Regions from separate parts of the Ferdinandcohnia sp. GQ5 genome, predicted to be linked through region 2. Evidence: a T-box and tRNA genes for the amino acid it is inferred to sense, from the RefSeq annotation. Region 2 holds a T-box; the other holds one or more tRNA genes.
The links. The T-box of region 2 lies ahead of tyrS (tyrosine--tRNA ligase). A T-box ahead of a tRNA ligase gene usually reads a tRNA of that ligase, here a tRNA-Tyr.

Region 1: it encodes a tRNA-Tyr, which carries the amino acid that the T-box ahead of tyrS (tyrosine--tRNA ligase) is inferred to sense. The anticodon was not compared.

Annotation. Positions count from the first base shown of each region.
Region 1 is NZ_JCAXEW010000040.1:2,526-10,577, forward strand. It holds gene AC6CHV_RS26070 (thiamine pyrophosphate-dependent enzyme) at 1-772, opposite strand, end outside; gene AC6CHV_RS26075 (GyrI-like domain-containing protein) at 991-1,854, shown strand; gene AC6CHV_RS26080 (MBL fold metallo-hydrolase) at 2,170-3,018, shown strand; gene AC6CHV_RS26085 (protein YkzT) at 3,230-3,433, shown strand; gene AC6CHV_RS26090 (LysM peptidoglycan-binding domain-containing protein) at 3,648-4,745, shown strand; gene AC6CHV_RS26095 (zinc-binding dehydrogenase) at 4,847-4,963, opposite strand; gene AC6CHV_RS26100 (DedA family protein) at 5,223-5,822, shown strand; tRNA gene AC6CHV_RS26105 (tRNA-Leu) at 5,970-6,051, opposite strand; tRNA gene AC6CHV_RS26110 (tRNA-Leu) at 6,082-6,167, opposite strand; tRNA gene AC6CHV_RS26115 (tRNA-Cys) at 6,205-6,278, opposite strand; tRNA gene AC6CHV_RS26120 (tRNA-Gly) at 6,281-6,355, opposite strand; tRNA gene AC6CHV_RS26125 (tRNA-Gln) at 6,379-6,453, opposite strand; tRNA gene AC6CHV_RS26130 (tRNA-His) at 6,494-6,569, opposite strand; tRNA gene AC6CHV_RS26135 (tRNA-Trp) at 6,581-6,654, opposite strand; tRNA gene AC6CHV_RS26140 (tRNA-Tyr) at 6,699-6,783, opposite strand; tRNA gene AC6CHV_RS26145 (tRNA-Thr) at 6,800-6,875, opposite strand; tRNA gene AC6CHV_RS26150 (tRNA-Phe) at 6,883-6,958, opposite strand; tRNA gene AC6CHV_RS26155 (tRNA-Asp) at 6,967-7,042, opposite strand; tRNA gene AC6CHV_RS26160 (tRNA-Met) at 7,270-7,346, opposite strand; tRNA gene AC6CHV_RS26165 (tRNA-Val) at 7,512-7,587, opposite strand; tRNA gene AC6CHV_RS26170 (tRNA-Glu) at 7,592-7,666, opposite strand; tRNA gene AC6CHV_RS26175 (tRNA-Ser) at 7,693-7,784, opposite strand; tRNA gene AC6CHV_RS26180 (tRNA-Asn) at 7,788-7,862, opposite strand; rRNA gene rrf (5S ribosomal RNA) at 7,873-7,988, opposite strand.
Region 2 is NZ_JCAXEW010000018.1:80,596-103,698, reverse strand. It holds gene AC6CHV_RS20170 (VanZ family protein) at 1-231, shown strand, start outside; gene AC6CHV_RS20165 (DUF7916 family protein) at 269-1,186, opposite strand; gene AC6CHV_RS20160 (UTRA domain-containing protein) at 1,203-1,928, opposite strand; gene nagB (glucosamine-6-phosphate deaminase) at 1,885-2,679, opposite strand; gene nagA (N-acetylglucosamine-6-phosphate deacetylase) at 2,683-3,852, opposite strand; gene nagE (N-acetylglucosamine-specific PTS transporter subunit IIBC) at 5,006-6,451, opposite strand; gene AC6CHV_RS20140 (hypothetical protein) at 6,770-6,919, shown strand; gene kynB (arylformamidase) at 6,993-7,622, opposite strand; gene AC6CHV_RS20130 (CAP domain-containing protein) at 7,794-8,630, shown strand; gene tyrS (tyrosine--tRNA ligase) at 8,711-9,955, opposite strand; T-box leader at 10,233-10,456, opposite strand; gene AC6CHV_RS20120 (GreA/GreB family elongation factor) at 10,577-10,996, opposite strand; gene AC6CHV_RS20115 (VOC family protein) at 11,245-12,096, opposite strand; gene AC6CHV_RS20110 (winged helix-turn-helix transcriptional regulator) at 12,230-12,547, shown strand; gene liaG (LiaG family protein) at 12,702-13,553, shown strand; gene AC6CHV_RS20100 (DUF6220 domain-containing protein) at 13,604-14,005, shown strand; gene AC6CHV_RS20095 (polysaccharide deacetylase family protein) at 14,056-14,943, opposite strand; gene AC6CHV_RS20090 (metallophosphoesterase family protein) at 15,091-15,837, shown strand; gene AC6CHV_RS20085 (hypothetical protein) at 15,986-16,153, shown strand; gene AC6CHV_RS20080 (SAM hydrolase/SAM-dependent halogenase family protein) at 16,190-17,032, opposite strand; partial or broken gene AC6CHV_RS20075 (response regulator) at 17,192-17,507, opposite strand; gene AC6CHV_RS20070 (phosphatase PAP2 family protein) at 17,607-18,170, opposite strand; gene cls (cardiolipin synthase) at 18,294-19,745, opposite strand; gene AC6CHV_RS20060 (MBL fold metallo-hydrolase) at 19,948-20,805, opposite strand; gene AC6CHV_RS20055 (DNA-binding protein) at 21,070-21,360, opposite strand; gene AC6CHV_RS20050 (ABC transporter permease) at 21,389-22,627, opposite strand; gene AC6CHV_RS20045 (ATP-binding cassette domain-containing protein) at 22,620-23,103, opposite strand, start outside.

The DNA of each region.
Region 1 (8,052 bases), on a different contig from region 2:
TTCCTCCTAAAAAGTGCGTACAGGATTGAGGAAACACCCCTTTTGCACCTAAACTTACAAGGATACCCGCTCCCCAAAGTTCTGCTAGTTTCTCTACTTCATTAACAATATGTATTGCCCCAAGGCCTGCTAAAATCATTGGTTTTTTTGCGGTTTTCATTAATTCAACAACCTCTGTGATATCTTGTTCATCTATAGATGTGGCAGTCTGTATCATTTTTGGTTCCCGCTGAATTTTTGCAGTCGAATTCATTGAAAAAAGATCTTTTGGAATCGATAGATGAGTAACAGCCCCTTTATCAACTGATGTTTTCATCGCTTTTGTTAAAACATCTATAATGGCGTCAGGGTGTGCGAGCAAAGACGTATATTCTGCGAGTGGTTTTATTAATTCTTGTTGATTAAGATACTGCTTATAGTCAGTCCCGATTTTTTGACTAGGAGCCTGACCAGTAATAGCCAGTACGGGTGCCTTATCCATATAAGCATCCCCTAGACCATTAAGTAAGTTTCCTAATCCTGGTCCCATCGTTGCCAGACAAACGCCAAGCCTTCCTGTTATCTTTGCCTCAGCTGAAGCCATCATGGCGGCAACCGATTCATGTTTCACCGCTATAAATTGTATTGAATTCTGCTTTGCTAGTTCATCCATTAACCCAATAATGGCATCCCCCACAACCCCATAGATCCTCTTAACTCCCCACATCTCAAGTTGCTTTAACATAAGACTTGCAACAGTTTCCTTTGTTGATTGATTAGACTCTGAAATCACGCTACAACCCCCTCCTAAAATTACTTTCTCCCTTACCTTTCCAAATACTGGGGTCTACTATTCAGAGCATGTTTTTAATCATCCATCAACAGTCCAACATATTTTTCATTACATCTTCGTTTGAATATCTGTCCGTAAACCGATATATTTTATGTTAAAAATGTCGAGTAATCTAGATTTGCCTTTGCTATTATGAAGACATGAAAAGGAGGGATACATTGCTAAAGGAATTAAACCAAGTGATCGATTATATCGAAAATCGTTTAACTGATGACCTATCTCTTGAAAGAATTTCTGAATATGCCGGGGTATCCGATTATCACTTTAGAAAGATCTTTTTTTATCTTTCAGGGCTGACGCTAAGTGAATATATTAAAAACAGAAAATTGTCAGAGGCAAACAAGGATTTATTACATGGTGATAAAGTTACAGATGTTGCATTTAAATATGGGTATCAATCAGTCGACGGCTTTACTAGAGCATTTAAAAAATGGAGTGGTTTTTTACCATCGGATGTAATTAAAACTGGAATAAGCAAATCGTTTCCCAAACTTTCATTCGTAATAACTGTTAAAGGAGGAACATCTATGGAATTTAGAATTGAAGATAAACCTGCATTTAATTTAGTTGGTGTAAGCAAACGGGTCCCAATGCAATTTGAAGGCGTGAATAATGAGATTGTAAAGCTTGCACAAAGCATAACGGACGAACAAAAAGAAGAAATGCATTCCCTTCAAAATATAGAACCTTTTGAAATTGTGAATGCCTCTTATAATGCGGACGCTAACTTCATAAAAGAGGAGGGCGATTTAACACACTTAATTGGTGTATTAACGACGGAAACTCAAGTAAGTAATCGTTTGAATAAGGTACCTGTCGAAGCCTGTACGTGGGCCATTTTTCCGAATGAGGGACCCTTTCCATCAACATTGCAAGAAACAATGGCAAAAACCTATTCTGAATGGCTCCCTTCTTCCGATTATGAAGTAATCAATGCCCCTTCGTTTTCTTTTACGAAAATGAATCAACATAAAAAAGGTTACGCATATAGTGAAATTTGGATTCCTGTGAAGAAGAAGTAAGAAAACTTTTCCATCCGGCCATAGGCTCTATATTCAATGGGGCTATGGCCTTTTAAAGTTCTTGAAATAACCCATTTGAAACTTGGGTGCAATCCAAGAAATGTATGCTCTTTCTGACTCAACCATCTTTGGAATCAGGTAACTCTGTCAGAATGCAGCGCTCATTCGGACACCTATCCCCTTGTATTCACTAAAACGGTCCAATGATTTGCTCAAGTTGTTTCTCTTGGTTACTCTATATGAAGTCTCAATTTTATCCCCTCTACAAATAGGATATAATGAACGGTACATACAATCTTGAAGGAGTTCATATACATGCAAACATTGCAAAAGCTTTCCAATCGTCTCTTCTATCTTCCTCCAGTTCAACAAACAGACCGTCCGATTTTGGTAGCGATTGTGGGAGACGACCAGACATTGTTAATTGATGCTGGAAACTCTTCTAATCATGCTAACCTATTCAAAGAGCAACTAGCTTCCTACAAAGTAACCGGAGATATTCTCGCTCTTACTCATTGGCATTGGGATCATATATTTGGCTTGATTGAAATGGACATGCCTTCAATCGCAAATAACATGACCTATGAAAAAATAAAAGAACTGCAGAAACTATCATGGGATGATAAAGAATTGGATGAACGTGTTGAGGCAGGGATTGAGATTCCATTTTGTGCAGACGCAATCAAGCTGGAACTTGGAATTGAGCGAAATGTTATTCTACCCGATCCCACGATTATTTTTAAAGAGCAAATAAAACTGAATCTCGGTGGAGTTACCTGCATCATCGAACTTATCGGTGGAGACCATTCAGCTGATTCAAATCTCCTCTATATTGCTGAGGAAAAAACGATAGTACTCGGTGATTGCCTCTATGCAAATCTGTACGCAGAAAAATGGCATTATACAATTGAAAAAATGAGTAAACTTCTAAAGAAAATTGAAAAATATGATGCAGAAATCTATTTCCTCTCTCATCATCCAAGACCACTAACAAAAGATGAATTTTCTTCATTTGTAAAACTATTAAAGAAGAGTGCCTTATTGACTGAGAAACATAAAGGGAATCTAGAAAGAATCACAACAGAGATGGCCTCCTATTTTCAACGTGAGTTGACGGAAGATGATTTAGAAATCATCACATACTTTGTGAATGGGTATGAGTAATATGAAGATTACCCCAAGGTGATTATTTACCTTGGGGGTTATTTAGTTGTATCGAAATTGCTCCTTTCCCCTCCCTCTTCATATTGTTACAACATTTCAAACAGAAATATGAAAGAAATGTGAACCTTTTCACAAATGTATTTTTAAACTATTTAATCGAGATATACTTTAAGTAGTTTAAAAATATATCTTCCAAGGAAGGTGCTAGGTAATGAAAGGTACAGCATTATTAATCAATAAAGATCACTCTGTTACAGTATTTGAAAATGTTGAGCATGATGTATACGAAGATCTAGTAAGTCTTGAAGATTCTAAGAAGATAAAATGTACCATTAATAACAAAGAAGTTCAATTTGACCCCATTGATAAAGTCGTTTGGTATGAAGAAACAATTGACTGGGAATACGGTTATTAATCATAAAAAATATTTCATCCATAAACAAAGCTTGCTGTATGTAAAATTACTGCAAGCTTATTTTTTATTTAATCGACAGAGAATGAGCAATTATGGCAAATCGGCTTACTATAATGGATAACTATTCCTCTATTTCCACATTAATCTACATTCCTAGACAATTCTATAGTATAATTATTAACTAGAATAATAGATTAATGAGGAGGTACAAACCTTGGGTAATAAGAAAATATATATGTCCGTGACTGCATCTGCAATCATTGCCTCTGCATTTTTTGCTGCGGAAGAGGCTGAGGCAGCAAGCACGTACAAAGTTCAGAGTGGTGATTCACTGTGGAAGATTGCTCAAAAACATGATCTTACTGTTTCACAATTGAAGTCTTTAAACAAGTTGACTAGCGATCTTATTTTCCCAAATCAAGTCCTTAAGACAGAAATAACTACCAACAATAATTCAGGCAGCAATAACACGAAACCTACTAATGAAAAAGAAACCCAAAAGCCTAGTGCGTCGAAGGCAACTACATATACGGTTAAATCTGGTGATACACTAAGTGGTATTGCCGTGAAACATAAGATTTCAATTAATGATTTAATGAAATGGAATAACTTGAATTCTACCCTTATCTTCCCAGGAAATGTGTTTGTTGTAAGTAAACCTACTACTGCTGAGGAACCAAGTAACTCTACTCCGGAGAAACCAAACAACACTTCTACCGAAAAAACGGAGAAACCTCAAGAAGAAAAAGTGCAGTCCGCTACTGTTTATACAGTTAAGTCAGGCGATACTCTGTCAAGAATTGCAATTGAATATAAAGTAACAGTTCCAAATCTTAGAAAATGGAACAATTTGAAATCAGATATGATATACATTGGTCAAAAGCTATCGATTGGTGAGGGAGCAAAAGAAGAAACACCTACAGTTGAAACCCCATCAAATAATAGTAGCTATAACGTAGATCAATTGATTAAGGTAGCTAAAAAACAATTAGGCATCAGCTATGCATGGGGTGGATCTACTCCAAATGGATTTGACTGCAGTGGATTCATTTACTATGCTTATAAGTCAGCAGGATTAGATACTCCTCGTTATTCAAGCGAGGGTTACCATATGCGCTCTTATTATGTGAATACACCTAATGTTGGAGATTTAGTATTCTTCCAGGGAACTTATAAATCTGGTATTTCTCATGTCGGGATTTATCTTGGTAACAATCAATTCATTCATGCTTCAAATGACGGAGTTGTCATTTCGAATGTAAATGACTCTTACTGGAAAAAACATTTTGAAGGGTTTAAGAGGTTTTATTAAAAGATTTTGAGGAAGTCAGTTCTTAGGAATTGACTTCCTTTTTTTCGGACTACATTTAAGAATGATAACCCAAACCCTTCTCTCATTTTAAATCTCTATTATTACTTTCCCTTGTGAATGTCCTTTTTCAAATTTCGAAATGCTTCTGGTACCTCACGTAAGGAAAAACTTCTATCAATAACTGGTTTTACCTTTCCATCTTCAATAAGCTCTTTCATCAAGAATTTCTTTCATGACATAACTCCATTTCAGTTTTAAGTTCTTCATGAAAGTAGTTCCATTTCTTCCTTTCGAAATAAGCAACTTATCCATCTTTATACTTTCCCAGCATGTAAAGTTACAACGGCTATCAATGTTTCACATAGGACAATTCTCTCTATTTTAAACATCGTTTACGTATAAAGTTTGATTGTTAACAAACGCTAATTTTATCGGATTAATTTGACTCTCGCAAAAACTCAGGAATGAGGAAGGATAATGGGAATTGTTGAACGCTTATTTGCTCAATATGGATATTTTGTGTTGTTAATTGGTCTACCTTTAGAACTAATTGCTTCTCCGATTCCACCTGGCAACTCAACACTTGCATACACCGGTTATTTATCGTACAAGCACGTACTTAAGCTTCTTCCCGCTCTTACTGCCGCATACTCTGGTTCCGTGTTAGGAATAACTACTACCTATTGGATTGGAAACAAGTTTGGGATGACACTAATTGAAAAATACGGAAAGTGGTTGTTTCTGAAGCCAAAACATATTAAGAAAACACGAAAAACTTATGAGAAATATGGAAACAAAATGCTATTATTTGGTTTCTTCTTGCCCGGTGTGAGACAGTTCAATAGCTATTTTGCAGGAATCATTCAGGTACCCTTTCGCACTTTTGCGCTTTATGCTTATTCAGGTTCCCTGTTATGGGTATCCTTTTTCATCGGAATCGGTTTTATATTCGGGAACCAATGGCAGTTCGTTTTCACTTGGATTGAACAATTTATGAAGGTGATCTTACTAATTTTGTGTGGGATGATAGTGATTTATCTATTTACAAAATGGCGAAAAAGAAAATTGGTACGGTGAATGCAACTAATTTGTTTTGGCTGCTCCTTTAAAGTAGGAGTCAAGTTGATACTAATAAATGAAAAAATGAAAACTCTCTATTCTACTGATAATTCTGGTTTAAACGCAAAAAAAACACTTCTCATCAAATGAGAAGTGTTTTTGTGATACCGGTGGTCGGGGTCGAACCGACACTCCAGAAGGAACACGATTTTGAGTCGTGCGCGTCTGCCAATTCCGCCACACCGGCGTATATAGAAAGAAAAAAGACATCAGAAGATGCCGAGGACCGGAATCGAACCGGTACGGTAGTCACCTACCGCAGGATTTTAAGTCCTGTGCGTCTGCCAGTTCCGCCACCCCGGCAAGTCATAAAAAAGCACTTACATTCAGTTTAAAATAATGGAGGCGGCAACCGGATTCGAACCGGTGGTAAAGGTTTTGCAGACCTCTGCCTTACCACTTGGCTATGCCGCCATTGGAGCGGAAGACGGGATTCGAACCCGCGACCCCCACCTTGGCAAGGTGGTGTTCTACCACTGAACTACTTCCGCAAATATTAATTAAGTAAAGAAAATGGCTGGGCTAGCAGGATTCGAACCTACGAATGACGGAGTCAAAGTCCGTTGCCTTACCGCTTGGCTATAGCCCAGTAATTAGCTGCGCATCAGCAGAAACATTATAAAATAAAATGGGGCGGCTGATGGGAATCGAACCCACGAATGTCGGAACCACAATCCGATGCGTTAACCACTTCGCCACAGCCGCCACTATTGTAATGGCAGGGGTAGTAGGAATCGAACCCACACCAAAGGTTTTGGAGACCTTCGTTCTACCTTTAAACTATACCCCTATGTTATATACTATTCAGATTAAAATAAAATGCAACTAATTAAATGGTGGAGGGGGACGGATTCGAACCGCCGAACCCGGAGGGAGCGGATTTACAGTCCGCCGCGTTTAGCCACTTCGCTACCCCTCCACTATTAAATTAAAAATGGTGCCGGCGATAGGAGTCGAACCCACGACCTACTGATTACAAGTCAGTTGCTCTACCAACTGAGCTACACCGGCATAAATATGGTGGCTCAGGACGGAATCGAACCGCCGACACAAGGATTTTCAGTCCTTTGCTCTACCGACTGAGCTACTGAGCCACTAAATATGGCGGTCCCGACCGGGATCGAACCGGCGATCTCCTGCGTGACAGGCAGGCATGTTAACCGCTACACCACGGGACCTTTTTGAATTATTAAATCTTTCAACGCACAATTTCTTTCGTTTGTTAACTGTCCCTTCCTCTACTAGTTTATTCGAGGATGATTATCCGTCGGGACAACTCGTAGTTGATTCGATGATGTTTTGCTCGTCGCTACACCACGGGACCTTTTTTATTGAATATTTCGTCTATTGATTAGGAACAAATATTATATTACTATATTATTTCATTCTAGTCAACATTTTTTTTTGGTTGCGGGGGCAGGATTTGAACCTACGACCTTCGGGTTATGAGCCCGACGAGCTACCAGACTGCTCCACCCCGCGATAATAGAAAATATATAGTTTTTGTTATGCACTTAGTTAGCTGTTGACTGTCCCTTCCTCTGCAAGCTAATTCAAGAAGCCTTATCCGTCGGGACAACTCGCAGTAACTTCGATGATGCAACGCTCGTTGCTCCACCCCGCGATAATAGAAAACAACTTTTTAAATGGTGGAGGATGACGGGATCGAACCGCCGACCCCCTGCTTGTAAGGCAGGTGCTCTCCCAGCTGAGCTAATCCTCCATAATGGTGACCCGTACGGGATTCGAACCCGTGTTACCGCCGTGAAAGGGCGGTGTCTTAACCGCTTGACCAACGGGCCAACTTACTTTTTTAATATATATATAGTGGCGGAGAGCAAGGGATTCGAACCCTTGAGACAGTGTTGACCGCCTACACGATTTCCAATCGTGCTCCTTCGACCACTCGGACAGCTCTCCAAATGGCTCCGCAGGTAGGATTCGAACCTACGACCGATCGGTTAACAGCCGATAGCTCTACCACTGAGCTACTGCGGAATATTACAAAACCTAGCGACGTCCTACTCTCACAGGGGCAATGCCCCAACTACCATCGGCGCTGAGAAACTTAACTTCCGTGTTCGGTATGGGAACGGGTGTGACCTTCTCGCCATCGTCACTAGATAAAGTAAAGACAAGTATTATTATACTATCTTTAGAAAATATTTCAAGAAGAAATTTTCATTCC
Region 2 (23,103 bases):
ATACCATTTGGAATCGTGCTGCCGATTCTTTTTCCAAAGCTTTCAAATTTCTTTTTATTTATCTTCGCTTTTGTCATTGGGATCACATCCCTTGAGGTTCTGCAGCTTTTTAGTATGCTAGGTAGTTTTGATGTAGATGATATTATTCTGAATACAGTTGGGGCTGTAATTGGCTTTATTTTATTGCAAATCATGAGAATTCGTAAAGCAACACGCAAAAAAAGGAGATGAGGTCAAATACACCCTTGTATTTGGAACCTCATCTCCTTTATCGATTAACGGAAGCAGCCATTCTTATATATGTATGACGTTTTCCGCGGATAGCGATTGAATAGGTCATTATGTTTTCTGGGACAGCAATTCCATGATATCCGGCATCTCCAATATGGTAAATATCCGCACCTGCCATTTTACTAGTTAATGCAATTTGACGGATAGTTGCTTCATCAGCACCTTCTTGGCTCGTACCGATTGTCAGCATCACCATTGCTCCCTTTGAATGAACAAAACGTACATTTTTCTCGGTTGCTTCAAGAGTAATTCCCGGAACCGTCCCAGGCGCTGGCATTAAGATGACGTCTGCCCCTGCTTCTATAAAACTTTCTAACGTTTGCTCTGAAATGATTCCACTGCCCGATTCATTAGCAACACCTGCACCATGCATTTTGCCAGCGATGATAAGGCCCTCACTTCCAAGTACCTCACGAGCCTTCTTTATAGCAACAACAATTTCATTATTTGTAACGCCTGTTTTTGGATTACCCGTTAAACAAACAAAATCGAAGCCAAGCTTTTTTGCTTCACGTAAAGATTCTTCTGTTGCTAAACGCCCTTTCGGAAGCTTACTTAACGTTTCAAGTTGCATCGCATTTGGGTCAACTGGCTCTAAATTCAATCCGATGGGTCTTCCTGTTAACTCCTTTAATTTCTCGACAATTGATTCTCCCTCTTGTGCTTGAAAACCTTCTACAAAAGGAGAAAACACATCAAAATAATTAAAGATTAACAAATCGGCGCCAAATGCTGAGGCCATTTCTGCATTCGTCACTGCCGGATACATGGGTTGGAAGGAACCAATCACCTCTGATAAAATGACTCTTCCCTCTGAGGCTTTTATGGCTTGCTTTAAGTCCTGGCCGTTCATTTTTTTGAAGTCTGAGGCTGTGCAATCTAATAGACGTTTCAAGATGTTACCTCCTAAATTATGTTCGAACCATTTCGACCTTATATTTATATCGGTCAGCTCTATAATAGGATTTTACAAATTCGAGCGGCTGCTGACCCTCTAGGTATGAAATTTGCTGAATGTAAAGAACAGGTGCTCCTACCTTAATTCCTAAAGCAGCCGCCTCACGCTTGTAGGCAGTAGTTGCTTCAAGCTCCTGGACCCCAGAAGTAAGATGTAATCCAATTTCACTCTCCACATACCGATAGATAGAGTGCTCCGCCACTTCTTTTGTTAAGCCGGGCACTAGATCTTCTGACATGTAAAAAACTTCAAACGCAATCGGCTGCTGGTCTGCTAGTCGCAAACGTTCTATTTGGTAAACCTTAGCCCCTTCTTCTATCTGTAGTTTAGAGGCAATCAGTGAATCTGCTTCAATTACTATAAAATCTAAGACCTTTGTTCCTGGCTCAAGCCCTCTAGAACGCATATCCTCAGAGAAGCTCGTTAAGCCCCGTACATTCTTCTCAAATTTCTTAACTGCTACAAAGGTCCCTTTTCCTCGTTCCCTTTGTAAGTAACCTTCATTCACAAGATTAGTGATAGCTTGTCGTACTGTCATTCGACTGATTTGGTACTTCTCCGCAAATTCCCTTTCAGATGGGATCATTTCACCAGGCTTAAGCTCTTTTTTATCGATTTTTTCACGAATATATTGCTCAATCTGAAAGTAAATAGGTACGGGTGAATTCTTCTTTATCATGAGCAAAGCCCCTCTTCACTTCAGCATCCACCAATGAAAGTGCCTCTTCATCCGCAATAATTGTTACGTCAGGGTGATTCTTAAGAACAGTTGCTGGAATCGTTTCAGTAACTCCCTCGTTGATTACCTTTTCGAGAATCTCTGCTTTTGATTTTCCTGATATGAGTAAAAGGATTTTCTTACTTTTCATTATCGTGGAAATTCCCATTGTAATTGCATGTGTTGGTACTTCATCAATGTTATTAAAAAAGCGCAAATTCGCTTGGCGTGTCGATTCTTCAAGCTCAACAACATGTGTTTTTGCATTAAAAGATGTTCCAGGTTCATTAAAACCAATATGGCCATTAACTCCAATTCCAAGAAGTTGAAGATCGACCCCACCTAATTCCGAAATCACCTTTTCATATACTTGGCACTCTTCTTCGTAATCCTCTGCCAATCCGTTAGGAATATGGATATTATCTTGATTAATATTGATATGTGAAAAAAAGTTTTCCATCATGAAATGGTGATAACTATTAGGATGGTTCTTTTCAATTCCTAAATATTCATCGAGATTTACAGTATGAACTTGCTCATAGGACGTCTTATTTTGTCCGTGGTCCTTAATTAACTCCTTATAGGTTCCAACAACTGTTCCACCAGTTGCAAGACCTAATAGCGAGTTTGGTTTTTCTTTTACTTGATGTGAAATGACGGCCGCAGCATATTGGCTCATTTCGTCAAAATTTTTAACTGCTACAACTTTCATCTGTTATTCCTCCCTATTTGAATACGCAAGTTTTCCACGACAAATTGTCATGATTACTTCTAATTGATCATTCACGATCACAACATCAGCATCTTTTCCAGCCTTAATACTACCTTTTCGATCAAACACATTTATTTGCTTTGCCGGATTAACAGCTGTCATTTGTATAATGTCTTGTAATGAACAATCTGCGAATCTCATCATATTTCGAACTGCATCATTCAATTTTAAGATACTTCCTGCTAAGGTTCCATCTTTTAATACTGCACGTTCTCCATTCACGATTACTTCTTGTCCACCTAGGTCATATGTGCCTGCGCCAAGGCACTTCGCACGCATCGCATCGGTTACAAGAATGGAGCCTTCACTCCCTTTAACTTTATAGGCAAACTTAACCATTTTTGGCGCTATATGAATCCCATCTACAATCATTTCACATTTTACTTCATCATGTAAAAGAACAGCACCAGCTACACCCGGCTCACGGTGATGGATTCCACGCATCCCGTTAAATAAATGGGTAGCATGAGATACTCCAGCTTCTATCGCAGCCTCAACCTCATCGTATACGGCATCAGAATGGCCAATGGAAGCAACTACACCTGTATTTTTCAAATGGGCTGTTAGCTTTAGACCTCCTGGTTCTTCTGGTGCCAATGTAACAAGACGTATATTATTGCCTGATAAGGTTTGCCATTGTTTAAACAGTTCCACATCGGGGTTAATAATATTATCTGGGTGCTGTGCTCCCGCTCTTTTCGGAGATAAAAATGGCCCCTCTAGATGTGCCCCCAAAATTTCTGCATGACCTGTACTTTGTTTTGGCATATAATCAGCGATATTCCCAATTGCATGCTCTATATCTTGCTTCGACTTCGTCATCGTTGTTGCAAGAAAACTTGTTGTACCTTCCTTAGGCAATGCTTTTACCATTGTTTCTAATGCATCAGGGGTTGCGTCCATAACATCTGCCCCGCTTGCCCCGTGTATATGTAAATCAATCATACCTGGGATTAATGAGTAAGATTCATCAAAGTTGACAACTTCATCTTGATCACTTGCTTGGAAGTCAGCCATTGGCGCTACTCTCTTAATCCTTTCCCCATCGATTTCAATAAACCCTTTTTCGATGATACCGTCTTCTGCGTATATAGTTAGGTTAGTAATAAACATGTCAAGGACTCCTTTTATGTTTCATCTCATTCATTATATCTTGAATGAAGGCTAGTTGTCTATACCACTCAATACTTTGTTATTTTTACCTTACTTTTCCCCTCTTATCCTAAAATTATTGTGTTTTATAATAAATAAAAGAACCGTCCAACTTGGATAAACGGCTTATTTGGGGTCGCAAACATACCAATTATCTTGTTAATAACAACCTTAGCAAAAAAGCTATTGAGCAATTCAGATAAACTTCGGACAAGCGGAAGGAATTTCATTGCGGGTGAGTCCGAAGGTTGGCTGGCTTCAGAAAAGAAGAGGCTTTTTTAGCGTGGTTGAGTCCGAAGTCGAGCTTACTTCAGACAAGCAGAGGCAGTTTCATCGCCGTTGAGTCCAAAGTTATGCTGACTTCAGACAAACAAGGGCTTTTGCAGCTACGTTCTGTCCGAAGATGAGCTGGCTTCAGACAAACAAAGGCTTTTTCTGCTCAGTTCTGTCCGAAGGTGAGCTGACTTCAGACAAACAAGGGCAGTTTAAGCTCAGGTCTGTCCGAAGGTGAGTTGGCTTCAGACAAGCAATGGCATATTCAGCTCAGGTCTGTCCGAAGGTGAGCTGACTTCAGACAAGCAAAGGTATATTCAGCTCAGGTCTGTCCGAAGTTATGCTGACTTCAGACACACAAGGGCTTTTGCAGCTCCGTTCTGTCCGAAGATGAGCTAGCTTCAGACAAACAAAGGCTTTTTCTGCTCAGGTCTGTCCGAAGGTGGGCCTACTTCAGACAAGCAGAGGCATTTTCATCGCCGTTGAGTCCGAAGTTATGCTGACTTCAGACACACAAGGGCTTTTGCAGCTCCGTTCTGTCCGAAGATGAGCTGGCTTCAGACAAACAAAGGCTTTTTCTGCTCAGGTCTGTCCGAAGGTGAACTTACTTCAGACAAGATAAGGGCTTTTTCAGCTCAATTCTGTCTGAAGTTACTCTAACTTCAGACAAGCGAAGGTATGCCCAAGAAGTATGTGTCCGAAGTGACTTTCCCTTAAGCAAATAACAGTTTCTTAAAAAATAAAAGCGTGAATTCGTATGTGAATTCACGCTAAAAGTGTATTGAAATATACCGTTTTGGAACTCTGACCCGTCCAACTTAGGACAGCCTCTTTTTCATTCTTATTTCTCTTTACGAATTTTATGGACTTCATCTGCAACGAATTGAACGTTTGTTCCTACAATAACTTGAATACTGTTTTTACCAACAATATTGATTCCAGGAACCCCTGTTGCTTTAATTTTTTTCTGATCAACTTTATCCATGTCTTTAACTTCTAAACGCAAGCGAGTTACACAGTTATCAACCGATGTTACGTTCTCATCTCCACCTAAACCTTCATAGATTTGAGCGGCCATACTAGCGAATCTAGATTTACCATCTGACTGTGTAGTTGTTTCGGTAATTTCCTCATCTTCACGACCAGGTGTTTTAAGATTAAATTTAACAATTAGGAAACGGAATAGCACATAATAAATAACCGCTATGATAAGTCCCTGTACTAGTAGCATCCATGGTTGGTTTGCGATTGGGTTTCGAAGACTTAGGAAAAAGTCAACAAAGCCTGCACTAAATGCAAAACCAGCAGTCCAGTGGAATGTAGCTGCCACAAATAAAGAAATACCGGTTAATGCAGCATGCACCACATATAATCCTGGTGCTAAGAACATGAATGCAAATTCTAATGGTTCGGTAACACCAGTGAAGAATGCCGCGAAAGCCGCTGCCATTAGTAATGATGCTGCTTGTTTCTTTCTTGTGGATTTTGCTGTATGGTACATCGCAAGAGCTGCGGCTGGCAAACCAAACATCATAACTGGGAAGAATCCGGCTTGATATCTACCAGTAATACCTTTTTCGCCAGCACCACTTAAGAAATTATTTATATCATTAATACCTGCTACATCAAACCAGAATACAGAATTTAATGCATGGTGAAGACCAGTTGGAATTAGAAGTCTGTTAAAGAATCCATATAATCCGGCACCTACTGCACCTAAATCAAGAATACCTTTACCAAACGCAACTAATCCTGAGTAAATAACTGGCCAAACAAATAACAACACAAGTGATGCTACTAGCATTGCAACAGATGTTAGAATTGGAACAAGTCTTTTTCCACTGAAGAATGCTAGTGCGTCAGGTAATTGTACATCACTGAAACGATTGTACATGATGGAAGCAATAATACCTGAGATAATCCCAATAAATTGGTTTTGAATTTTTCCAAATGCTGCATTTACCTCAGTTGGATCAACCCCTTGAAGCATTGCCACCGTATTTGTAGCAAGTAAGGTTGTGACTGTTAGATATCCCACTAACCCACTTAATGCAGCGGAACCATCTTTATCTTTCGACATTCCTAATGCGACACCTACTGCAAAGAGTATCGACATGTTGTCAATGATGGCTCCTCCTGCTTTTATTAAGAAAGCTGCTATCGGACTTCCCCCACCCCATCCTTGTGGGTCAATCCAATAACCGATCCCCATCAAGATAGCCGCTGCAGGCAATACTGCAACCGGTAACATTAATGAACGACCAAGTTTTTGAAGATATTTCATCATGATGATTTCCTCCTTTATTTTTGTGATTTTCTGCTATTCTTCGGTTTTAACTATTAATATTTCAAGAATGATTTCATTATGTTTAACGCTTACACGTTAGTGTAACCAAAGGATAGTCAGATTAATTACTGCAACTCATTTTATCACCGGGCTGTGTAGTTGTCTATACCACTCCTAAAAGTTGTTTTACATCAAATATTTCGATTATTCAAATGAAAATCCGCACTTTTATCTACCAGAATATTACTAAAGGTGTATAGAAGTTGAAATTTATATATATTAAACTGAGGATAAGCATTAATTAGGAGGTAGTATTCCATGAAATTGGGTGATAAAGTCGTTTATAAAAACGATTTGTATGAAGTTTTGTACGTTTATGAAAATGGAATGTATGAGATCAAACAAATGGAATTACTATTTAAGGTAGAGCTTGTTAATAGGAATGAGCTCATACCTGCTGCTTGTTAAACCCGCTTGTTTTTCCTCCATTTAGAGGTTTAAAAAATCCATTGTTCTTATGACAATGGATTTTTCTTTATTCCTAAAACTTCTTCAAAACCGCACGAACCGGACTACCGTCAGCACCCTCAATTGGGAGTGGCAGCGCAATTAATTCATAATCTCCAGGTTCTACATGTTCTAAGATGATTCCCTCAAGTATATTGATTCCATGCTTATGCAATTGATGATGAGCCTGTAAATCTTTACTATCTAATTGATCGACAGAAGGAGTGTCCACTCCAATCAATTGAATCCCTTTTTCAGCCAAGTAAAATGCAATTTCTGGATTTACACTTGTAATGGCGGTCGGAAATCGGTCCCGATTTTTCCATGAATTTGTACGTATTAAGAGCCGTTTAACACCAGATAAGTCAAACCTTTTTAAATCCTCAATCTCAATTTCCTTTTTTTCTGATACTTCAATAACTCTTGCTTTTCCTACATATAAGTCAAGGTCTAGTTCATGCACCTTTTTCCCTTCATTGTCAAAGTGAAATGGAGCATCAATATGAGTTCCAATATGAGTACTTGTTGTGATTTGTCCGACATTTACTGTTGAAGCTTCTTCAATGGACCATGTAAGAGCGTAGTTAAATGGGGTATCATTTGGCCACTCTTGTGTTGTATGACTTAAAGGCTGAGAAATATCAATGATTTTCATTGCTTTCACCTCTTGGATTTTGTATTTGCTTTCTTCCTTTATTTTAATGGAAGTTGATACTTTCGTTAAGGTGTACGATGGCTTTTTGCCAATCCGATTCTCTTTTATTACCACCAATACTTTCGCTACTGCAGAGCAAAATATAAAAGTAAATCGAATCATGCTAAGGAGGAATTCACATTGCAAAGATTTACAAAAACAGGTATCGCAATTCTTGGCTCTGCAATGCTTTTAATGTCCGCATGTAACAATAATAACGACAATGCTGCAGATGACAATAACCGTTCAGCAAACGTTGAAAGTGTGAATAACGGCTATATCATTAAACAAGACCGTCCCTATCGCACGACAATGTCAAGTGATAGATATCCACATACTACAAGCGTACAACATGCAAGAGGAGAACAACAGTATTCTCGATTTATCAATAAAAAAATTGTTGTTCGTACTCCTGACGGTACAAACGCAATTCCAAACGATTTTAATCGTTTTATAGGTGGTAATGGAAATAATGCTGTACCAGCACCGAATAATAATGTAACTCCGGCGCCTGATTACCCAGCAGGTGACACAGCGCCTGAACAAAACCGTCAGCCTGCAACCCAGCAGCCTGCTCCTGCCCCAGCCCCTGCAGCTGGAATTAGTAATTTTGAAAGACAGGTTATTGACCTTACGAATGCACAGCGTACGAAAAATGGCTTATCTGCTCTTAAAGCCGATACATCATTAAGTAAAGTTGCGAAAACAAAAGCTAATGATATGCAACAAAAAAATTATTTCTCTCATACAAGTCCGACTTACGGATCTCCGTTTGATATGATGAGGGATTTCGGTGTATCGTACAAGACAGCAGGTGAAAATATCGCAAAAGGACAAGCATCACCTGAGGCAGTAGTAAACGCTTGGATGAACAGTGAAGGACACCGTAAAAACATCCTAAATCCAAACTTTACTCATATCGGAGTTGGGCACCAAGCTAGCGGTAACTACTGGTCACAAATGTTTATTGGAAAATAAAGAGAGAATCCCTGACTTAACTGGGTGCTCTTAAAAAAAAACGGGGCTGACATCTATGGATGTCGCCCCGCTTTTACTTGTTATTTATTAATTTTTACAAACTTACGTTTTCCGACTTGAACAATCATGTCGTTTGTTATTTCAAGCTCTAGATGTATATCTTCGACTTTTTCGCCATTTAGTTTGACTCCACCATTTTGGATCATTTTTCTAGCTTCTCCTTTAGACTTTTGTAAATCCAATTGAACAAGTAAATCAATGATCGAAATATTATTTTCTCCTGACCAAATTACTTCTGGAATATCGTCTGGAATGACACCTTTTTGAAAGACTGTCTTAAAATGTTCTTCCGCCTGTTGAGCTGCATCCTCACCATGGTACATTCTTACAATTGTTCTTCCAAGAAGCATTTTTGCATCACGTGGGTGTAGAGTGCCATTTTCTATTTTAGCCTTGATTTCATTCTTTTCTTCCAAAGCAAGGTCTGTCACTAAATCAAAGTATTTGGCCATCATTTCATCCTGAATGGACATTGTTTTGCCATACATATCATTTGGTGCCTCATCCACACCAATGTAATTACCTTTTGACTTAGACATTTTTTCAACGCCATCAAGTCCTTCTAATAGTGGAAGAAGAATCACAACCTGCTTTTCTTTACCAAAATGCTCTTGTAAATGTCTTCCCATTAACACGTTGAAATGCTGGTCATTTCCACCTAGTTCAATGTCACTTTCTAGGGCAACTGAGTCATATCCTTGCATAAGCGGATAGAAAAATTCATGAAGAGAAATCGGCTTTCCTGTTTCTAAACGCTCAGAGAAGTCATTTCTTTCAAGTAAACGAGCAACCGTAATACTTGCCGCTAAGTTAATAATATCCTCAAAATTTAGCGTTGATAGCCATTTGGAATTATAATGAAGCTCAACCTTCTCCATGTCTAATACTTTTCCAAATTGTTCAAAATATGTTTTCGCATTATGTTTCACTTCTTCATCTGTCAATTGTTTACGGGCAACAGATTTTCCAGTTGGGTCCCCAATTTTCCCTGTAAAGTCACCGATTAAAAGCTGGACCACATGACCATTTTCCTGGAATTGTTTTAATTTATTTAATACCACTGTGTGTCCCAAGTGAACATCTGGCGCTGATGGGTCAAGCCCGAGCTTCACTTTTAATGGCTGGTTGGTCACAATAGACTTTGCAATTTTTTGTTTTAATTCATGTGCTGGGACAACCTCTTGTACCCCATTTGTGTAAATAGCAAATTGTCTTTCCAGTTCTATTTTTTGTTCGCCTGTTAACTGTTCAATAAAATTCTCCATTTGGTTTCCCTCCGGTTTGTTCATTTACTAAAATTATTTCTAGGTTTTTCTTTCATATCTGTTGCCGCTTTTGTCTGTGTCATGCAGCCTCAGAGCTATTTCAGCCTATTCTTAGACCACTTTTGTCCACGACACACCGCCTCAAAGACATTCAAACCTAAATTCAAACTTCTTTTGTCTTCGAGACATCCTCTCAAAGACATTTCGTACCAATCTTGACCTACCTTTGTCCGTGATCACCAATAATCTGATGAAAACACAAAAAACCACGCCCCTAAAAAGGGACGTGGTTGCACGCGGTACCACCCTTGATTGAAGATATGTATCTTCCGCTTCATTCGAATAACGGCTCGTCCGTTCTTTGCTAATTTTCACTAAATATGAGTTCACAAAGAAAGCTCAAGGAGGTAATTCACATTTATCTTTGTTCCGGTTTTCACCAACCACCGGCTCTCTAATACAGGGAGATAAGCTGCTACTGATTCCTATCATCACTTTACTATTCAATATAAAGGCTATTTTAACGAATAATTCACTATTTAACAAGCAAAAATCCACTTCCGTTTTATACGCATATAAAGGGAAGTGGATTGTAAGCGCTTAATTATATTTTCAACGCTATTACTGCAAAATTAAATTTCCTGCAAATGCTATATCTTGGATCATCACCGGAAGGCCGCCCGCTGGTGTACTCAGCAATACTTTGTCGCCTACTTTACACAATAACAATTGTCTTCCAACCGGAGATAAAAATGAGATACATCCGGTATCCGGGTCAGATTGTTTCGGTAAACATATATAATAATCCTCTGTATCGTCTTCTCCATCAAACATAACCGTTACCTTTGTTCCAATAAAAACCTTAGGTATGGGTTCTACCGCACCACTATCCACATAGCTTTTAAGTTCATTGACATAAGAACTAAAGAACGTCCGATTCCTTTCATTAAATGGTGTGGAGGATGAATAGAGATTGTTTAATTCTGGCAAGTTTTGGTCGATATACTGGAGCTGATCATTAAAATAATCCTTATGGCTCATAGTAGATATCCTCCTTGCTAGGATCAAACACTCTGCAAAATTTCATTTTCACCTTCATTTTTGTTTCCCCTTCCCTTTTTTATATAAAAATATAGGCCTTCCTTATACAAAGAAAGGCCTACCACACATTTCCAATTATACCATATCCATTCCTACAAAACTAGCAACCTAGTAGTTGTTCAGCTGTATCTTTTGTCACCCTAATAAAAAAGTAGCTACCCGAAGATAGCTACTTTATCCATTGTCACCTATGCAACAATAAGTTTTATTTTATTTTCAGAAGGATCTTTTGTTACCATGACTCCATCTTCTTCTTGGACATATGCCCCAATTTTCTTTAGGTTTTCAATGGTTGTTTGTAATGCATTTTCGGTTGGTAATACAAGTGTAAACCGCTTAATCCCTGCACTATTTTCAGATGGCGCAGGTGCCCCTACACCATTCCATGTATTTAGACCAATATGGTGATGATACCCGCCTGTTGAGATAAACAATGCCATCCCTCCGTAGCGAGTTACAACATCAAAACCAAGACCTTTGGTATAGTATTCCTCTGTCTTTGCTAGTTCAGATACATGCATGTGAATATGACCCATGACCGTTTCTTCTGGAAGTCCGGTCCATTTTTCGCCATTCGCAGCAGCCAGTACACCTTGCCCATCAAGAGGCTCTGTCACCATTTTCACTTCGCCATTTGACCATTCCCATTCTGTATCAGGGCGGTCTGCATAAATTTCAATGCCATTTCCATCTGGATCATCTAAATAGAGGGCTTCGCTCACTGCGTGATCAGACGCGCCAATTGGTATATTATTTTGGACTAAATGATAAAGTACTTTTCCTAGCTCTGCACGGGATGGTAAAAGCAATGCAAAATGGTAAAGTCCTGTACGACGCGGTTCCTTAGGAACTATGTTTTCAGGCTGTTCGATTGATAACAATGCTGTTTTCCCATCTGCAGTTAAAAGCGCCTTTCTACCCGATTGTTCTAATACCTTAAATCCAATTATATTTTGATAAAACGTTAAGGAACGTTGTAAGTCGGTTACTTTTAATTCTACAAGCTCTACAAATGTATATGGTGGGCGTTGATATTTCATATTTTATGCCTCCTAAATTTCGTATTACTAACTTACTTTATGTAAGTAATTATATTTTCGTAATTAAATTATGTCAAGTAAGTTTATAATTTCTTACAATACGCTATAATATAGAAATAGGGGTGAGGGAAATATGGATTCAAGTGTAATTTGTCCTAAATTTGAAAAAGCTATGAGTTTACTTGGCCAACGCTGGACAGGACTCGTGATTTATCAACTTCTTTCAGGTCCACAGCGTTTTTGTACAATTGAATCATCGATAGGAATTAGTGGAAGAGTTCTTTCAGAAAGACTCAAAGATCTTGAGAATCAAGGTATTGTAAAAAGGCATGTGTACCCAGAAACCCCTGTACGCATTGAATATTCGTTAACCGAAAAAGGGCGGGCCTTAAAACCTTTGATGGATGAAATTCAAAAATGGTCGCAGGACTGGGTTAAAACAGAATCATAAATCACCAACGTAGAGCAGATTGTATTAGAAGCAATCTGCTTTTTTCTTTTAATACGCCTCAGGTCCTAATTAAAAATATATCGGTGGTGCGTTACTTAATTCTTAATCCTCTTTTAAGATAGGGTTAGAATAAATGATAAAGGCAGGTTAGAAAATGAAGAAAATCTTAATTATATTTTTCATTCTTATTGGGGCTTATCTCGTAATGACAAACCTCTACCGAATTCCTGGACTTCCTTTTGGGAATTCTGGAGACTCAGCTAAGGTTACGGAAAGAATTGATGAAATCGAAATTGATATAACATCAATCAGTACGACGGTCATCCCTGACAATCGTGATGACGTAAAAGCAGAGTTAAAAGGTAAAGGTGAAGTACATGTTACAAAAAGCGGTGACTCAATAGAAGTCACATATGAACGTGGATTCTTCAACTGGAGCTGGTTCCCTTTCTTTGACAATACGAAACTTACCGTCTATATCCCGGAAGACTTTGAAAAGGAACTCTCACTAAGAGTAGGATCTGGCCATTTAGAATTCGATGGTTCACCTATGAAAATGAACGAACTCTCAACCGAAGTCCAATCTGGAAATGTACGTTTGGAAAACCTTTCTGCTGAACACTTTACACACAATGTAGCTTCTGGAAATTCTAGAATTAAGAATCTTACAACAAAAAGTGGTGAGATTGATGTTCGTTCCGGGAATGTAACCATTGATGAATATGAGGGAAAACTTGAAGCTGAAGTGCGTTCTGGACGATTAAAAGCAAGCATTTCAAAACTTACTGATTCGATTAAAGCAGATGTTCGATCCGGCTTACTTGACCTTGACTTACCAAATGATGCTGATTTTACATTAGAAGGTAAAGCAAATAGCGGATATATTTCTAATGATTTTTCCCTTGATGAATCCACAAGAAATAAAGGCAGTATTGAAGGTAAACATGGTGCAGGTACCTATGATGTGAAAATTGAAGTGAGTAGCGGAAAAGTGGACATCAGATAATGCAAAGCGCTCGAATACGGGCGCTTTTCCTAAGGAAGGAGGTTTTACGAATGGAACAATCTACACCGTCTACTCGAATCCGAATTGGACGAGGAATTTACTTCTTATTTGCTGCAATTTTTGCGCTATTCATTATCGGACAAGTATTTTCAGCTGGGATGGCCATTTTTGTAGGCGCCGAAAATTGGTTGAAACATACAACACTTGTTCATATTTTTGGATTTAATATACTTGTTCTTATGCTGATTGCAGCTTTCGTTGGAAAATTGCCTCGGTGGGGGTATGGATATGTAATTGGACTTGCAGTACTCGTCTTCAGTATGTATTTTAGCGCAAACTTTACAAGGGTTGCACCGTGGGTTGGGGCCTTGCATCCCGTCTTGGCAATGGTCTTATTCATAGTATCCGTTAGTGTTGTTATCGATACGTGGAAATTAATTATGAAAAAATAGATAAAAAGAATCGTAGGTTTCATTTAGATTGGTCCCTACGATTCTTCCCTCTATTGATAGGCTGGTTGGCCAAGCAAAGCTTCTAAATCCACTATTTCATAGCCCTGCTCTTGTAATTCCTCAATGATACGTGGTAAGGCCTCATATGTATCGTACTCATCAGAGTCTGTGTGCATGAGTATGATGTCACCGTTTCGAATGTTTGAAAATACATTGGAGTATATGACATCCGTACTTCTTTGAGCCCAATCAAGTGAATCAATTGACCAGATAATGATTGAGACATTATTTTCTTTTGCTACCTCTACCACCAATTCATTTGTTGAGCCGTACGGCGTTCTTACCAATGCGGGCTCTTTACCTATGATCTCTTCAATCGCAGTCCCTGCCATTTCTATTTCATTACGAATTTCAACTTCGGACAACTTATCTAATTGAACATGATGGTAGCTATGACTTAAAACAAGATGCCCCTTTTCATAGGCTTCTTTCACTACCTCTGGATGCTTCTCGGCTTCACTTCCCAGAAAGAAGAAATTCCCCTTGACTCCATAATTATCCAAAACCCCAATCACAGCTGATGTCACCGTACTATCTGGCCCATCATCAAACGTTAAAGCCACTTGTTTTTTATTAGGACCATTGATATACACATTTTCTTGAGTTTTTGAGAATTCAATAATCTCTTCCCGCCATTTTTGCATGGACGCTACGGTCTTTTTTTCTAGGTAAGGAGATTCCCCTTTTATTTCAAGAAGGTATTCATTTTTCCAGGATGAATCAACAGAAAATCTTGCGTTCGGAATCGTTTCTTCTTTCTGTTCAATGTTGTGATTCCCGTATGCAACTCCCCCAACTTCCTTCATTTCTTGAGATGAACAAGAAGTTAACATAAAAACCAAACATATCATACATAATAAAAACATCCTTTGAACCATGACAGCGCTCTCCCCCTTTTCTTCATTCTAAACAGACAAAACATATATGGAAAGAATATTTAGTAATTTTAGCTAATTTAATAATGACAAAATTTTCAATCTATTTTATTATTAGATTAGTATAACTAAAACCAAGGGGGCCTTAGCATGAGCATTGCGCTCATTTCCGATATACACGGAAATATGACAGCACTAGAAGCTGTCTTGGAACATATAAAAGCTCGTGAAATCAAGACCATCATTTGTCTTGGAGACCTTGTAGGAAAAGGGCCAAACTCAGCCGCCGCGGTTGACCGGATACAAAACGTGTGTGAGGTTGTGCTTTTGGGAAATTGGGATGACTTTATTCAAAATGAACATCCTGATGACGGAATTAGATGGCACCGAAATCAGCTTGGTAAAGAACGCCTTTCATACTTAGGAACCCTTCCCTTTCATTTTGATTTTTATATGAGTGGGAAATACATTCGGTTGTACCATGCCTCTGCAAAAAGCGTCCACCACCGTGTTGTCCCCATGATTCATTCCGACGAGGAGAAAAGGGCAATGTTTGATCACACTGAATGGATTATTCCTTTAGAGGAAAAGACACCAGACATTATTGGTTTCGGAGATATTCATGCTGCCTTGATTGAACCAATGAATACAGAGCAAACTCTATTAAATGTAGGAAGTGTCGGTAACCCGCTTGATACGACACAAGCAACCTTTGCAATTCTTCACGGGGAATATCAATCAAAGGAAGTCGCACCTTTTTCAATCGAAATTGTTCGTGTTCCCTATGACATTGAAAAAGAATTACGTATTGCTGCCGAAATGGGAGTGCCGTACTTTGATAAGTATGCTTTAGAGCTTAGAGAAGCAGTTTATCGAGGGTCGCCAAAAAAGAAATAAAAACCAATTCATCAAACTTGCACAAGACAAAATTTTCAAGGTAAAATAATATAAAATAATAATTTTACACGTATAGTTTTCATAATTATGGGATATAATGTTTTTATTTTAATGCCTCTAAATATAAAAACCTGAGAGGGGAATTGCCATGACTACCAATAATGAATCCAAAAAAGAGATCGCGGTTAATTCAACTGTCCAGTTAAAAGGGATAGTAAAAGCAATATTTAATGATTCCATCCATGTACAAATCGGAGGAAAAATCATTACGCTTCCCGCTTCAAACTTATTAAAGCAAAACAAGCCTTTAACATAATACGCAAAAAACACCGTTCATTACCTGAACGGTGTTTTAATTTGTTTTACGGATTTTAATTTTCCATTCTGCACCAGTACCAATTTTAAATTTTTCAGCAAAGGACTCCTGATTAAGGGCAACTCCTATTTTGTCTAAAGAATTTACATAGAGTAGAGGATCCCCAAGTTCACTGTCAGCGAAAGAACGTCCATATTTCATCGTACTTTTATATACATTGCTTCCTTCACGATCAATGATGACTTCGAAGAAATCACCATACCTATTACTAAGTTGATTAAAAAGGGATTTGTCAATATTGGTCCAAAGGTTACCAAAGCGGACATCCAGGATATCAATATTTCCAATAATTGTGTTATTATCAATTTCCACTTCAAAAATAGGCAATTCCACCAAGGACTCTACCGGAACTGTTGGCCCAACCTCTTCATAAGTGATAACTCGAGAAGCAAGTCTAGCCCCTGTATAGGCATAAACATCTCTTCCATGAAAGGTGTATGATTCACCTGAAAATGGCAGACGATTTTTACTTTCATCAATCATTCTCGCTTCTTTAATTCCGAACCTCTGTTTGATATGAGTGATTGTTCCGTTATCAGGTGTCACAATATATTGGTTCGTCTCAGTCTGCACCACGATGCTTAAACGATCAGACCCAACACCTGGATCCACGACAGAAACAAAGACAGTCCTTTCCGGCCAATACTTTATGGTCTGAAATAGTCGATAAGAGCCTTCCCAGATATTAAATGGCGATATGTCATGGGTTAAATCAAAGATCGGTAGCGCTGGGTGAACCGATAAAGCAACACCATACATTGCACTTACAGCCCCATCACTCTTTCCAAAATCGGTCTGCAATACTAAATGATTATTCATACCTATTCCTCCATTATTGTAATAGTCTATCCTGGGAAGTCACAAAGTATAGTAGCCTTTGTAAAAAAATCCCTGTCGCAATTCTCCATCAGTAACAGGCAAAACATATTGTATTGAATTAGGTTCTAAATCATAGACTTTTTCAAATTTCGCATAAATTGGGTTTGTAATATAATCGTCTGACCCAATTTCGAGCGCCATTACTTGATCCACTTGATCCATTTTTCCATCACGTGCTGATATAAATAATATTGGGCAAGTCGACTTACTGCGAATCTGATGACACCAATAATAGCCGTCAAACCTTGGCAAGTTTACATCTAAAAGAACAAGATGTGGAGTAAACTCCTCAAAACTCAGATAATACCGATTCAAACTTCTCAACTGCTTTTGTTTCGAAACCAAATCGTTGCGTATGCTCTTAAAGCAAACGAACCAACTGACGGTCATCTTCAACAATGATTATTTTACACATACGTTTCTCCTCCACCACTATGCTATCTTAAATTTTATAGATAAGGAAATTAAAGGAAAGCACGAAAAAGAATTGGCCCCTCAAGGAACCAATTCCTTATTAAAAGTCTTTTTCTTTTGTTATCGGAAGCTCAAGTTGCTCTTTTCGATTTCGTAATTTGAGCTTTGATACGGTCACGAATAAAAGATACGCTGAAAGGATGGCTAAAATTGCTGCTACGATAATATCTCCGGGATAATGTACCCCCACCCAAATACGTGAAAAACCGACTAAGCATGCAAGTGCCATCCAAAGATATCTTCCAGGTTTTTTAAACAAGAAAAAAGTAAAACAAACCGCAAAAAAGATCATCGTATGGTCACTTGGGAATGAATTATTGACAGCTTTTTCAATCAGTTGATTGACATTTGGCAGTTCAGCGAAAGGCTGATTATTGGAATGAAACATTCCCGCCACTTTTCCTAGTAGTACTGCAACCCCTACCGAAAGCAAAGCACTAACCGCCATGATACGGTTTTGTGAGCCTTTTATTAAGTAATACACTACAGCTAGGATAAGGACATACAAGGTATAACTCGCTATATAAATCATTAGCTGATTTAATAACGGTAACTCCTCGCTTAACCCATTAATTTTGTAAAACACTTCTGTATTCATATCCATTAAATTCAAAGAAACTCCCCCCAGAATAAATCCTACCTTAATATTAGGCAATTGAAAATATAAAAAAATCGATGCAACTTACACTTCATTTCAAAGTTGTAAGACACATCAATTATTTTACGACTATAGGATTGGAGATAGAAGTCTTGATATGGATTCTTTGAATTTAATATTAACACCTCTTTTTCCGTATTCATCAAATGTCAGTAATTTAGAAAGCTTTATGTCTTCTTTGAAAATAGCTGTCAACTCTTTAGAAATATTTTCATCATATAAAAATGCATTGACCTCAAAGTTTAGCCTAAAGCTTCTTACGTCAATATTCGCTGTACCAACTGAAGAAATTTCTTCGTCAACAACAAGTGTTTTTGAATGAATAAAGCCATTGCTGTAAATATAGACATTTGCTCCAACCGGTAGCAATTCTCCGATATGCGAGATGGTAGCCCAATAAACGAATGGATGGTCCGGTTTATCAGGAATCATGATGTTCACTTCAACTCCTGAAAGACATGCCACCCTAAGTGCATCAAGCAGGCTTTTATCTGGAATAAAGTATGGCGTCTGCATATAAATCGATTTTTTCGCTGAATAGATCATTTTGATATACGCATTCTTAATCTGCTCAAACTCCGAATCCGGCCCGCTTGTAACAATTTGAATCCCGACATTGCCTAACCTGACATTTTCAATCGGAAAAAGTTCTGGATCATACATAATATCATAATCACGTGATGCTTGATTCCAGTCTAAAATGAAGCGAGCCTGCATGGTGTCAACAGCATTACCCCTTATGCGTAAATGTGTATCTCGCCAATATCCAAACCTCGTATTCAAACCTAGATACTCATCACCAACATTGAATCCACCAACGTATCCAATCTTTCCATCAATTATGACCAATTTCCGATGGTTTCGAAAATTCATCCGTAAATTTATAAACCGTAGCTTCGAAGGGAAAAAGACCTCGACTAGACCTCCCGCCTCACGAAACTCTTTAAAAAAACGTTTCGTTAATGTTCTAGATCCTAGCTCATCATAAAGAACGCGGACCATAACACCTTCTTTAACCTTCTTGGTTAAATGCGCGATTAGTTTTCGACCAAGGTTATCATTTTTAATAATATAATATTGCAAATGAATGGATTCCTTTGCGTCCTCAATATCTTGAAATAAGCGCCTGAATTTTTGTTGCCCATCTGTAAAAACTTCCACAACATTGTTTTTTGTGAACAAGGCCTGATCATTTTTAAGATTCATATAAATGAGGTCTTGATTATCCTTTGTAACATGATTATTAAAGAGGAACTTTTGTGTACGTATCAGTTCTTTTTGTTTTTCTAGAACTTCTTCAATCCCGCTTTTCTTTAAATCATCCCATTGAAAGAGATGGTCGCGTGTTAAATTTCGACCTAATAGTAAATACAAAATGAAGCCGGCTACTGGTATAAAGAAAAGTACTAATAACCATGCCCAAGTTGAACTGGCATCTCTTCTTTCACGAAAGATAACAACTACGGCGAAAACAATGTTTAAGACCATAACCAACCCTAATAATAACGAAGAGATATTCACCATATTCCCCTCTCTCACCAAATCATTCTACTTTAAAATATACTATATAAAAGATTGTTTATGAAACAATTAACTTATTCCGGGACAGAGGGACAGGTTCCTTGTCCCACCAATTTTTATCTAGGATTGGGACAATGGACCTGTCCCCGTGTCCCAGCTAAGTGTAAGAAACCTGGCTTTTTTAGACAGCCAGGTTTCCTTTCTAATGGATATTTTTATCTACATAGCGGCCATAGTCCGGAATTGCAATTTGGTCAAAGTCTTTAACTAGTCTTGTTAAGGATTCTTTTAGCAGTTCGCCAGTTATCGGCAAACCATGTCCCGTAATGGCAACACTTGGTTCTAATTTAGCTAGTGTTTCAACAGATTTCTTCGCTGCCTGCCAATCAGTTGTTAAATATCTCGGAGGGCCACTGATTTCCAATTCTTGGGTAAACACCTTATATAAGTACTCTTGCTTCACAGTCACAAATGCATCACCAACGATAAGAGCGCGATCCTTTTCTCGGAAAAAGGATACATGGCCCGGTGCATGGCCTGGCGTATGAATCCAACGAAATTCTGGCAAATGAGGAACGGTTCCATCCTCTGGCAGCTTTTCCACATGACTCCCTAACTGAATTGGCTCATTCGGAAATAACGGTGATATTTTCGCCACCATTCCCCCTTCAACCGACGAGTCTGGTTCAGGATAGCTTGTTCGCCCTGTTAAAAATGGTATTTCCAACTCATGAGCGTAAACAGGAACATTCCAATGCTCAACTAATTCAATAATTGAACCTACATGATCAAAATGGCCATGAGTTAAGATAATCGCCTTCGGTCGACTCTCTTTGCCAAAGCGTTCCTCACATACAGCAATTATTTCCTCCGCTGAACCCGGCATTCCTGCATCTACAATCACATAATCTGATGTACCAGGCTCACCCACTAGTATAAAGTTTACGATTTGGATGGTATGAGAATAAATATCCGATACTACCTGTATTCCAACCCCACTGCCAATCGAAGTAGCAGGGATAAACTTATAATCATTTCCGTACTGCATGTCCTTTTCCATTAGGATCCTCCTTACACATTCGCCTAGTGATAGTGTTTCACAGGATTGGGAATTTATTTATCCCGCATTAGCGGGCAGTATATCCACACTAAAAATTTAGTGAAAACATAGAAGTTCAAACGGGAAAACGGTCCGTAAAAGCCTATCACAGAGCAAAGACTGAGAGCGCCGCGGGTCTGTGGCAAACCTTTGTGACACACATCCTATGCGCCTCAGCTAACAATCAGCGGGCCATAAAGAAACCTATCGAGGAGGACCTTTGAGCTATTCACCCAGGTTTGATAACCATTGCTTTAATTTACTCTTCGGGTAATACACTGTACCATTTATTACAACATGAGGAATATTTGGATATTCCTTCACTAATTCTTTGGCGTCTTCTTTAGATACTCCAATATGATACGCGATATCTTTTTCTTTAATCAGTTCGTATAAATCATCTTCTTCAAGCTTATCCATTACACTCTTCGCTTCAGGATTTTTAAAATTTTTCAAACCATCACCGATGAAGTATCCTGCGACTGCAATGCCTATGCCCAAAAATAAAAGATCCATTTTCACACCCCACTTTTTAGTATTTCACTTAGGAACGAATCCACTTCCAAATTTCCTTCGGAGTTGCATTTTTCCCATACATAAGAATACCTGTTTTGAAGATCTTCCCTGCGAGTTTCATAAATAGCCATATACTCACAATTAAAATGACTAAAGAAATAACAATTTCAATCCACGGCCATTCCTCTAAAAACGTGAGACGCAATAATAACACACCCGGAGCTGTAAACGGGATATAGGTTCCAATTTGTGCAATTAGACCACTTGGATCGCTAATTACTGGCCCAATAAATACAAAAGGTAGAAATGGCAGCATCATAACCATACCTTGAAAGTTTCCTGCTGACGACATATCAGCCATCGTTGCGCCAACACCTACAAACAGTGCAGCAAATAAGAGATACCCTAAAATTGCAATTAAAACATATAATAAAATCTCTGGTCCCACTAAGTAGTCAAAAATAGGTATATCCAGCTTCCAAAGTGCAATCGGTATTCCAAAGCCAAGAAATACAACAGCTTGAATCATACCCAATATAAAGTATCCGATAATCTTTCCTTGCATCAACTCAGCTGCAGTAAGGGACGATAATACAATTTCCGCAACCTTGTCTTTCTTCTCTTGAGATGCACTTTGAAAAATGTACATTCCTGAAAAAATAATTGAAAGTAGAATAATTCCAGCAAACGCGCCTGGTATAATGCGTTCAAGAGGATCCGTTCCTACTAAGTTAGACTCCTCTTCAGCAGTTTCCTCTGTTTCATCAATGAGTTTTTCTTCAAACGTTAGCTGTTTCGAGAATGCTGCTAATTGTTCTTCTGTAAGCCCGAGTTTTTTCATTTGTAAGGTCTTTAGTGGAACCTCTAATACTTGAACCTGATTCATAAAATATGGACTTATTTCTTCACTTGTATGAACAGGAACCACTCCATTTTCAAAGCCCTCCTGCTCGAACACGATATACGCTGTATTTTCTGCCTCTTTCAGTACTTCTAGGATTTCTTCGTACCCTATTTCTGTTGTTTCGAGTTCCCAATTCAGATCATGTGCGGCGACTGTTTCTTCTATGACATCAGTAACTCCAAGCTCATCACTGATTAAAACACGTGTCGAAACTTCTTCTTCGGGCTCTGATCCGCCAAAAATACTTCCTAAGAACATAAAAGCTAAGAATAAAACAGGAGTTAAAAATAGGCCAATCAAAAAGGACTTATTTCTCAAATTTCTTTTTACTTCCCATTTGGCTACTTTCATGGCATTACGCATCTATCGCAACCTCCTCTCGCAGCATGTTCTTTTCCGTTGCAATATCAATAAATATTTCATGAAGGGAGATTCGATCAATGGATAACTCATTGATCTCCAGTTGCTCCGGTAAATGCTTTAACCAACTTGCAACATTAACATCCTTTGTCAGGTACAAGATTGATGTTTCCTCCTGTTGTTCTACCCGTTGAACCTCAGGAAGGCCATGCAGAATTTCCAAATTGTTCTTACCGCGAATGGTACATTTAAAATTGGCATATTCTTTCTTTACATTATCCATCGATCCATAGATGACCTTTTGTCCACGGTGAATCAGAAATAACCGATCACACATTTCCTCAACTAGATTCATTTGATGAGAGGATAATAGTATCGCAGTGCCGCCTTTAGCCAGATTCCTGATCTCTTCTTTAAATAGCTCTTGGCTTACTGGATCAAGTCCTGAAAATGGTTCGTCCAGAATGAGAAACTCAGGT